Sagittula sp. P11: one gene and its partners. The protein of the gene in region 2 interacts with the protein of the main gene of each other region in a pairwise test. Links are inferred from orthologs where the notes say so. Each region holds a gene or a part of one and is shown on either strand. Other genes may lie near its edges. The genes, in order: CDO87_RS01825, lpdA and odhB.

The links.
Region 1: the proteins of lpdA (region 2) and CDO87_RS01825 interact in binary tests that used the Escherichia coli proteins (3 or more experiments, as listed by UniProt). The link is inferred for Sagittula sp. P11 from one-to-one orthologs.
Region 3: the proteins of lpdA (region 2) and odhB interact in binary tests that used the Escherichia coli proteins (3 or more experiments, as listed by UniProt). The link is inferred for Sagittula sp. P11 from one-to-one orthologs.

The regions. Positions count from the first base shown.
Region 1 is NZ_CP021913.1:377,229-380,469, reverse strand. What follows is about bases 118-3,206. They hold CDO87_RS01825 (ATP-dependent helicase), read right to left. Parts: upstream 2,830-3,206; coding sequence 406-2,829; downstream 118-405. Other genes in these bases: CDO87_RS01820 (hypothetical protein), read right to left, coding at 2,901-3,206; CDO87_RS01830 (YegJ family protein), read right to left, coding at 118-276. Outside these bases: more of CDO87_RS01830, read right to left, coding at 1-117; more of CDO87_RS01820, read right to left, coding at 3,207-3,241. UniProt on the Escherichia coli protein: A helicase with DNA-dependent ATPase activity. Unwinds DNA duplexes with 3'-5' polarity. Translocates on single-stranded DNA with 3'-5' polarity. Initiates unwinding more efficiently from a nicked substrate than double-stranded DNA.
Region 2 is NZ_CP021913.1:1,884,697-1,887,818, reverse strand. The notes cover bases 115-3,084. They hold lpdA (dihydrolipoyl dehydrogenase), read left to right. Parts: upstream 115-708; coding sequence 709-2,460; downstream 2,461-3,084. Other genes in these bases: CDO87_RS09230 (ChrR family anti-sigma-E factor), read right to left, coding at 2,554-3,084; aceF (dihydrolipoyllysine-residue acetyltransferase), read left to right, coding at 115-703. Also shown: more of aceF, read left to right, coding at 1-114; more of CDO87_RS09230, read right to left, coding at 3,085-3,122. UniProt on the Escherichia coli protein: Lipoamide dehydrogenase is a component of the glycine cleavage system as well as of the alpha-ketoacid dehydrogenase complexes.
Region 3 is NZ_CP021913.1:911,579-914,612, reverse strand. The notes cover bases 123-3,004. They hold odhB (2-oxoglutarate dehydrogenase complex dihydrolipoyllysine-residue succinyltransferase), read right to left. Parts: upstream 2,389-3,004; coding sequence 856-2,388; downstream 123-855. Other genes in these bases: CDO87_RS04440 (2-oxoglutarate dehydrogenase E1 component), read right to left, coding at 2,435-3,004; CDO87_RS04450 (hypothetical protein), read right to left, coding at 261-779; CDO87_RS04455 (hypothetical protein), read right to left, coding at 123-264. Outside these bases: more of CDO87_RS04455, read right to left, coding at 1-122; more of CDO87_RS04440, read right to left, coding at 3,005-3,034. UniProt on the Escherichia coli protein: E2 component of the 2-oxoglutarate dehydrogenase (OGDH) complex which catalyzes the second step in the conversion of 2-oxoglutarate to succinyl-CoA and CO(2).

The DNA of each region.
Region 1 (3,241 bases), 1.5 Mb from region 2 along the record:
AAGGGCCAAATTCTCGACCCAGATGACCTCGTCATCGACGTCGAAGTGATTGACGGGCAGCCGTGCCTTGAGGTTCAGCGCCGGGTGCAGGCCGCCATCCTCCGTCGCCAGCCGGGCCAGGACGAAGTCGAGATTGCTGCGCGCCTCCTCGATGGCGGCGGCCATGTCCGCGTCTTCGGGCGCGAAGTTGACCACCGGGTCCTGCGCGGCCAGTGGACCGGACAGAAGGCAAAGGACCAGCGCGGCGGCGATCCGGAGCGGTGTCTTGCGGTGCACGGGACTTCCCTGAATGTGAGCGTGGGCAACGGGATAGCACGCCGCGCGGCGCTTGCGAACAGGCGAAGGCACGGTTGCGCGGATTTCGGCCCCGGAGGCCCGCGCGGCCCGGCATCAGGTCAGACCAGATCAGAACGGAATGTCGTCCGCGGCGCAGAGGAATCGGGCGACCACCTTCTTCGTCCCGGCCTTCTCGAAGGCGATCTCCAGCTTGTCGCCCTCGATCCCCGTGACGGCGCCGTAGCCGAACTTCTGGTGGAACACGCGTTCGCCCACGGTGAAGGCCGAGACCGCCTGCATGTCGATCACCTGCGTCTTCGATTCGCGCGGCTGGCTGACCGGGCGTTCGCCGGAGCGCGCCTGCAGGCGCTTCCAGCCGGGCGAGTTGTAGACATTCGCCTCTGCCGCGCGGGTTTCCAGCGTCGAGGACGCCCCGCCGAACCCGCCCTGCGCCGCGCCGAACCCGCCGCCGCCGTAAAGGCCCGGGGGCGTCAGCACCTCCACGTGTTCCTCGGGCAGCTCGTCGACGAAGCGCGAGGGCATCTGCGACTGCCACTGGCCGAACACCCGGCGGTTGCCCGCGAAGCTGATGGTGCAGCATTCCTCGGCCCGGGTGATGCCGACGTAGGCGAGCCGGCGCTCTTCCTCCAGCCCCTTAACGCCGCTTTCGTCCATCGACCGCTGCGAGGGGAAGAGGCCGTCCTCCCAGCCGGGCAGGAAGACGGCGGGGAACTCCAGCCCCTTGGCGGCGTGCAGCGTCATGATCGAGACCTTGGCCCCGGATTCGTCGGTGTCGTTGTCCATGACAAGGCTGACGTGTTCGAGGAAACCTTGCAGGTTCTCGAAACTTTCCAGCGCCTTGACCAGTTCCTTGAGGTTTTCCAGCCGGCCCGGCGCCTCCGGCGTCTTGTCGTTCTGCCACATCTCCGTGTAGCCGGATTCGTCGAGGATGATCTGCGCCAGCTCGACGTGGCTGACCTCCGGCCGGGCATTCATCGGCTGGGCCAGGTCGTCGATCACGTCGTCGTCGCTGTCCACCGCGACCGTGGCCCGGGTCATCCGGCCCCAGCGCGCGAGGTCGGCCACCAGTTGTCCCAGCGCCTTGGCGCCCTTGCCGGTGATGGCCTTCTGCTCGACCGCCAGCGCCGCGCCGTCCAGCAGGGAGACGCCGTTTTCGCGGGCGATGCGCTGGATGGTCTGCTGGGCCTTGTCGCCGAGGCCGCGCTTCGGCGTGTTCACGATCCGCTCGAACGCGAGGTCGTCGGTGGGCGACACCACCAGCCGGAAGTAGGCCATGGCATCGCGAATCTCCATCCGCTCGTAGAAGCGGGGGCCGCCGATGACGCGGTAGGGCAGGCCGATGGTCAGAAAGCGGTCCTCGAAGGCGCGCATCTGGTGCGAGGCGCGGACGAGGATCGCCATCTCGTCGAGGCTGAACGGCCGCATCCGGCGCGTGCCGTTCTGCATCGATTCGATTTCCTCGCCGACCCAGCGCGCCTCTTCCTCGCCGTCCCAGTGACCGATCAGGCGGACCTTCCAGCCCTCCTGCCGATCGGTCCAGAGCTCCTTGCCGAGGCGGTTCGAGTTGCCCCGGATCACGCCGGAGGCGGCGGCGAGGATGTGCGGGGTGGAGCGGTAGTTCTGTTCCAGCCGCACCACATGCGCGCCGGGAAAGTCCTTTTCGAACCGCAGGATGTTGCCCACCTCGGCGCCGCGCCAGCCGTAGATCGACTGGTCGTCGTCGCCCACGCAGCAGATGTTCTTGTGCGCTGACGCCAGCAGCCGCAGCCAGAGGTACTGCGCGACGTTAGTGTCCTGATACTCGTCCACGAGGATGTAGCGGAACCAGCGCTGGTACTGTTCCAGCACGTCCGGGTGGGTCTGGAAGATCGTCACCATGTGCAGGAGCAGGTCGCCGAAGTCGGTGGCGTTCAGCTCCTTCAGGCGTTCCTGGTATTCGGCGTAAAGGCGGGGGCCCTTGTGGTTGTAGGCGCCCGCGTCGGCGGCGGGCACCTTGTCGGGCGTCAGCGCGCGGTTCTTCCAGCCGTCGATGATGTTGGCCAGCTGGCGGGCGGGCCAGCGCTTGTCGTCGATGCCATGCGCCTGCACCAGTTGCTTGAGCAGGCGGAGCTGGTCGTCGGTGTCGAGGATGGTGAAGTTCGACTTCAGCCCCACGAGTTCGGCGTGGCGGCGGAGCAGCTTCACGCAGATGGAGTGGAAGGTGCCCATCCATGGCATCCCCTCCACCACCTGACCCAGCATGTTCGAGACGCGGTTCTTCATCTCGCGCGCGGCCTTGTTGGTGAAGGTCACGCTGAGGATCTCGTTCGGGCGGGCGCGGCCGGTGTTCAGCAGGTGCACCACGCGGGCGGTCAGCGCCTTGGTCTTGCCGGTGCCGGCCCCGGCCAGCATCAGGACCGGCCCGTCGAGATGTTCGACAGCCTCCCGCTGGGCCGGGTTCAGCTCGTCCAGATAGGGGTGCGGGCGCGCGGCCATGGCGCGGGCGGAAAGCGAAGACGCCTCGAATGCGTCGAATTCGTCGTAGCTGCTCATGGCGTCAATCTAACGCCGGGGCGCCGGAAGGGGAAGGTGTGTTCGCCTTGTGTTCCGCGGGTTTTCTTGGGTCAGGCGGACATCAGCGCGCCTGAGGTCACGCCGAGCCTGCGCCGGGAGGTCTGGAAGACGGGCCGCGGCGTGTCGTCGGCGCCCCCCGTTTCCGGTGCGGAGGCGCGTGGCGCCGCGGGCGCAGGCTGCGGGCGGAGCGGCTGGACGGCGGCAGCGGCGGGCTGCACGCGCAGCGGCTGGATGGAGGCTGGCGCGGGCTGGACTGTGGGCCGTGTGGCCGGTGCCGGCGCGTCTTTCCGTGCGGCGGAGTTGCGGGCCTCGGCTTCGGCGGCGCGTTGGGCGGCGAGCGCCGGGTGCATGCGAATCGCCGGGTAGTGGTTCGGCTGGGGGGGCTGGGCCG
Region 2 (3,122 bases):
GAAGTTCGGGCCTGTTGAGGACGTGGAAATGCCGCGGATCAAGAAGATCTCCGGCCCCGCGCTGCACCGCTCGTGGCTGAACATCCCGCATGTCACCCACAACGACGAAGCCGACATCACCGAGCTGGACAAGTACCGCAAGGAAATGGACACGATGGCCAAGGAAGACGGCTATCGCGTCACGCTGCTGTCCTTCGTGATCAAGGCCTCGGTCTCGGCGCTGAAGGAGCACTGGGAAGTGAACTCGTCGATCCACCCGGACGGCGACAAGCTGATCAAGAAGGACTTCTACAACATCGGCTTCGCGGCGGACACGCCGAACGGCCTGATGGTGCCGGTCATCAAGGACGCCGACCGCAAGGGCCTGGTGGAGATATCCAAGGACCTGATGGAGCTCAGCTCCAAGGCCCGCAAGGGGGAGCTGAAGTCCGGCGACATGCAGGGCGCGACCTTCACCATCTCGTCGCTCGGCGGGATCGGCGGCACGTCCTTCACCCCCATCGTGAACGCGCCGGAGGTGGCGATCCTCGGCCTCACCCGGTCGAAGATGGCCCCGGTCTGGGACGGCGAACAGTTCGTCCCGCGCCTCATGCAGCCGCTGTCGCTGTCCTATGACCACCGTGCCATCGACGGCGCGCTTGCCGCACGCTTCTGCGTGACGCTCAAGACGCTGCTCGGCGACATGCGCAAGCTGATGTGGTGAGCGACATGGACATCAAGGTACCCGATATCGGCGATTTCAAGGACGTTCCCGTGGTCACGGTCCTCGTCTCGGTGGGCGACACCGTGGCGGAAGAGGACGCCCTGATCGAACTGGAATCCGACAAGGCGACCATGGAGGTGCCCTCTTCGGGCGCCGGCAAGGTCAAGGAAATCAAGGTGAAGGAAGGCGACCGCGTGTCCGAGGGCGACGTGATCGTCGTGCTCGAAGGCGCGTCGGGCGGCTCCGGCGGCCCGGAGTCCGGCGACAGCGAAGGCAAGTCCGAGGAGAAGGCCCCCGCCAAGGAGGCGCCGAAGGCCGTCGAGGCCAGCGGCACCGCCACAGGCCCCGGCGATGTCCACGCCGAGGTGGTCGTTCTGGGCTCCGGCCCCGGCGGCTACACGGCTGCGTTCCGTGCGGCGGACCTCGGCAAGTCGGTGGTGCTGATCGAGAAGTACGACAGCCTAGGCGGCGTCTGCCTCAACGTCGGCTGCATCCCCTCGAAGGCGCTTCTGCACATGGCCAAGGTCATCACGGAGGCGGAGGAGACCGCGCACCACGGGCTCAAGTTCGGCAAGCCGGAGATCGACCTCGACGCGCTGCGCGGCTTCAAGAACGAGGTGGTCGGCAAGCTGACCGGCGGCCTCGACGGGCTGGCCAAGCAGCGCAAGGTCAAGGTGGTGAAGGGCTTCGGCAAGTTCACCGGGCCGAACATGATCGACGTCGAGGGCACCTCGGTCAGCTTCGACCAGTGCATCATCGCCGCCGGATCGGAACCTGTGGCGCTGCCCTTCATCCCGCATGACGATCCGCGGGTGATCGACTCCACCGGCGCGCTGGAACTGGCCGACATCCCGAAGCGGATGCTGGTGCTGGGCGGCGGGATCATCGGGCTGGAGATGGCCTGCGTCTACGACGCGCTGGGGTCGAAGATCACGGTCGTCGAACTGATGGACCAGATCATCCCGGGCGCCGACAAGGACGTGGTCAAGCCGCTGATGCAGCGCATCAAGGGCCGGTACGAGAACATCTTCCTCAAGACCAAGGTCACCGGGGTCGAGGCGAAGGACGACGGCCTGCACGTCACCTTCGAGGACGAGAAGGGCGAGTCCTTCTCCGACACCTTCGACAAGGTCCTGGTGTCGGTGGGCCGCCGTCCGAACGGCAAGAAGATCGACGCCGACAAGGCGGGCGTGGCGGTGGACGACCGCGGCTTCATCGCCGTGGACAGCCAGCAGCGCACCGGCGTGTCGCATATCTTCGCCATCGGCGACGTGGTGGGCCAGCCGATGCTGGCGCACAAGGCGGTGCACGAAGGCAAGGTCGCGGCAGAGGTCTGCGCCGGAGAGAAGCGCCACTTCGACGCCTTGGTGATCCCGTCGGTGGCCTATACCGATCCGGAGGTCGCATGGGTCGGCCTGACGGAAACGCAGGCCAAGGAGCAGGGCATCAAGGTCGAGAAGGGCGTGTTCCCATGGGCGGCCTCGGGGCGGTCCCTGTCGCTGGGCCGGAGCGAGGGCATGACCAAGCTGCTCTTCGATCCGGAGGATCAGCGCGTCGTCGGCGGCTGCATCGTCGGCCCCAGCGCGGGCGACCTGATCGCCGAAGTGGCGCTGGCCATCGAGATGGGCGCCGATGCGGTCGACCTGGGCCACACGATCCACCCGCATCCGACCCTGTCGGAGACGGTGAACTTCGCGGCGGAGATGTTCGAGGGCACCATCACGGACCTCATGCCGCCCCGGAAGAAGAAGCACTGAGATCCTGTAGGGTGGGGCTTTGCGCCACCCTCCTTCCGAACGAAGCGGGGCGCGCCGATCACCGGCGCGCCCCTTCTTCGTCGAACCCTGTCACTAGATACGGAACAAGGGCTGCAGCAGACGCGGGAGGAAGCTGCGGAATTTCAGCGGCGCGTCGGTCACGGCAAGGCAGATGCAGTCGCCCGAGATGTCGGCCACGGGCATGTGCTGGGTGTCGCCGTCGGCGACCTCCACGTCGCCGCGGGCATAGCGGCCGTCCTCGTCTGAAAACGCGCCCTGCAGGACCAGCGTCAGCTCCAGCCCGTTGTGGCCGTGGTCCGGCACGGCGGTGCCCGCCGGGATATACAGCAGCCGTGCGGTGGCGCCCGGAGCGGTGGGCAGGATCGCCTGCTTCACGCCCATGCCCAGCGGACGCCAGCGCACGTCCTCCAGCCCGCCGCCGATGTAGTCGACCAGCGGGGCCGGAACGACCGGGTCGGTCTTCGGCATGTGGATCGGGCGCTCCTCGGGAGCGGCGCCGCGCACGGCGGCCAGCGCGCGGTCCAGCGCGCCGTCGTCCATCGCCACGGCGTCGGTGTCGTCCAGCAGCGCGCCGCCGACTGCCTCATGCGCCTCCACGGCGGCACGGCAGGTGTCGCACATCGACACATGCGCGGCGACAA
Region 3 (3,034 bases), 970 kb from region 2 along the record:
CACGAGGGCCAGAACCCTGTCTATGACGCGGTTGTAGGGGTTGCCGGGCAGGTAGCCGCCCTCTTGCAACAGCGCCCGATGCGCCCGGGCGGAGGGCGCATCCAGCCAGTCCTTGGAGATCAGCATGGGGCCGGTGAGGTTGCCGCTGGTCATCTGGATCGGCGACACGTAGTCGCCGTCGAAACCCTCCTCCGCAAGGGTTCTGTACCCCGGCAGGGAAAACGCGCGGCGGCGGCGGATGGCATCGGTGAAAGCTGACGTCATTGCGCCGCCTCGTAGTCGGCCAACAAGCCCTGCAACCGGGCCGTCTCCTCCGCCGTCAGGATCTTCTGGTCCGTCAGGTTCGCCAAGTCGGCCAGCTTGTACCATTCGTCGCGTGTGGCGACCCGTCCGCGCGTCAGCACCTTTTCTGCCGTGCGTTGGACCATGCCGCCCGCCTCGAAAAACCCAAAGCACGCCTCGGCGCGAAATTGGTCGAGAAAGGCCCGCACCTCCGCGGCACCCTCGGCGCTCCCGCGCATGATGTCCGAAAGCTCGTTGCCGGTCACGTCATACCACATCCGCAGTTCGTCGAGGACGAAGCGTAACCTCGACCTGTCCGGCGCATCCCCCAGAACGTCGGTAAAGACATGGCCGGGTTCGACAATGGTGGTCATGGCCGGGTCAGTTCCGAAAGCCAGCCGATGCAGGGCGATCCGCCACGCGCGGTAGACATCGACACCATGCGCAAGACGCGCAATGTCGGCGTGCATGTCTTCGGCTGTTCCCGGCGTTGCCATGGACCCGTCTCGCACCGTTCAGTGTTGGCAGGCGCACCCGTGTGCGCCCGCCGCAGGGTGGGTTTTCAACCCACCATCACAGGTCCATCAGCAGACGGCGCGGGTCTTCCAGCGCTTCTTTCACGCGGACGAGGAAGGTCACCGCGCCTTTGCCGTCGACGATGCGGTGATCGTAGGACAGGGCAAGGTACATCATCGGGCGGATCTTGATCTCGCCGTTGATGACCATCGGGCGGTCCTGGATCTTGTGCATGCCGAGGATGCCGGACTGCGGGGGGTTCAGGATCGGCGAGGACATGAGCGAGCCGTAGACGCCGCCGTTCGAGATGGTGAACGTGCCGCCCTGCATCTCTGCCATGGACAGCTTGCCGTCGCGGGCGCGCTTGCCCTTCTCGTTGATCGCCTTCTCGATTTCCGCGAACGACATGCTGTCGGCATCGCGGATGACCGGAACCACCAGACCCTGCGGCGTGCCCGCCGCGATGCCCATGTGCACGAAGTTCTTGTAGACGATGTCGGTGCCGTCGATCTCGGCGTTGACCTCGGGAACCTCCTTCAGCGCGTGGCAGCAGGCCTTCGTGAAGAAGGACATGAAGCCCAGACGGACGCCGTGCTTCTTCTCGAACAGGTCCTTGTACTCCGACCGCAGCGCCATGACCTCGGTCATGTCCACCTCGTTGTAGGTGGTCAGGATCGCGGCGGTGTTCTGCGCGTCCTTCAGGCGGCGGGCGATGGTCTGACGCAGGCGGGTCATCTTCACCCGCTCCTCGCGCGCCTCGTCCTCGGCCGCGACAGGGGCGCGCGGCGCAGAGGCCGGAGTGGAGGCTGCCGGGGAGGCGTTCGCAGCGGCCACGGCGGCGGCCACATCGGCCTTCGTCGCGCGGCCGTCCTTGCCGGTGCCCTTCACCTGATCGCGGGAGACGTTCGCCTCGGCCATGGCCTTTTCGGCTGCCGGGCCATCCTTGATGTCCTTGCCCGGACCGCCGTTGCCGGCGGGCGGGGTGGAGTATTGCGTGTCCTTCGGCTCGGCCTCTGCCTTCGGCGCGGCGGAGACACCCTCGCCGGAAGCGATCACCGCCAGCTTGGCGTTGGCTTCGACCGTGTCGCCTTCCTGGGCGACGATTTCCGTCAGCGTGCCGGAGGCCGGTGCGGGTACTTCGACTGACACCTTGTCGGTTTCCAGTTCGCACAGCATCTCGTCCTGCGTGACACTGTCGCCAACCTTCTTGAACCAGGTGGAGACGGTCGCCTCGGTCACGGATTCGCCGAGCGTCGGCACCATCACGTCCACGCTGTCGCCGCCGCCGGAGGCGCTGCCGCTGCTGGTCTCCGCCTCTTTCGCGCGCGGCTTGGTCTCCTCGGGGCCGGCGTTGCCGGACTCCGCGATGTTGGCAAGCAGCGCGTCGACGCCAACGGTGTCGCCTTCCTTCGCCACGATGTCCGAGAGGGTGCCGGCGGCGGGCGATGGCACCTCCACCGTCACCTTGTCGGTTTCCAGCTCGCACAGCATCTCGTCCACGGCAACGCTGTCGCCCGGCTTCTTGAACCAGGTGGCCACGGTGGCCTCGGTCACCGATTCCCCAAGGGTGGGGACGCGTACTTCGGTCATGTCTTCACTTCCTTTTTCAATACCCTTGCGCCTCGCGGCCGTGGGTTCATTCGATCGTCAGCGCTTCGTCGACAAGCGCGGCTTGCTGTGCCTTGTGGGTGGAGGCCAGGCCCGTTGCGGGCGAGGCCGAGGTGGCGCGGCCCACGTAGCGCGGGCGCGGATGCTCTGCCTTGATGCGGCCGAGGACCCATTCGATGTTCGGCTCGATGAAGGACCAGGCGCCCTGGTTCTTGGGCTCTTCCTGGCACCAGATCATCTCTGCCTGCTTGAAGCGTTCCAGCTCCTTGACGAGGCTGATCGCCGGGAACGGATAGAACTGTTCGACCCGCAGCAGGTAGACGTCGTCCAGACCGCGCGCGTCGCGTTCTTCCAGCAGGTCATAGTAGACCTTGCCCGAACACATGACGACGCGCTTGATCTTGTCGTCCGAAACCAGCTTGGTTTCAGAATGCCCGGTTTCCGCATCGTCCCAGAGGACGCGGTGGAAGGACGAGCCGGTGGTGAACATCTCCATCTCCGAGACGCAGAGCCTGTGGCGCAGAAGCGACTTCGGCGTCATCAGCATCAGCGGCTTGCGGTACGACCGATGCAACTGGCGGCGCAGGATGTGGAAATAGTTCGCTGGCGTCGAGCAGTTGGCCACGAT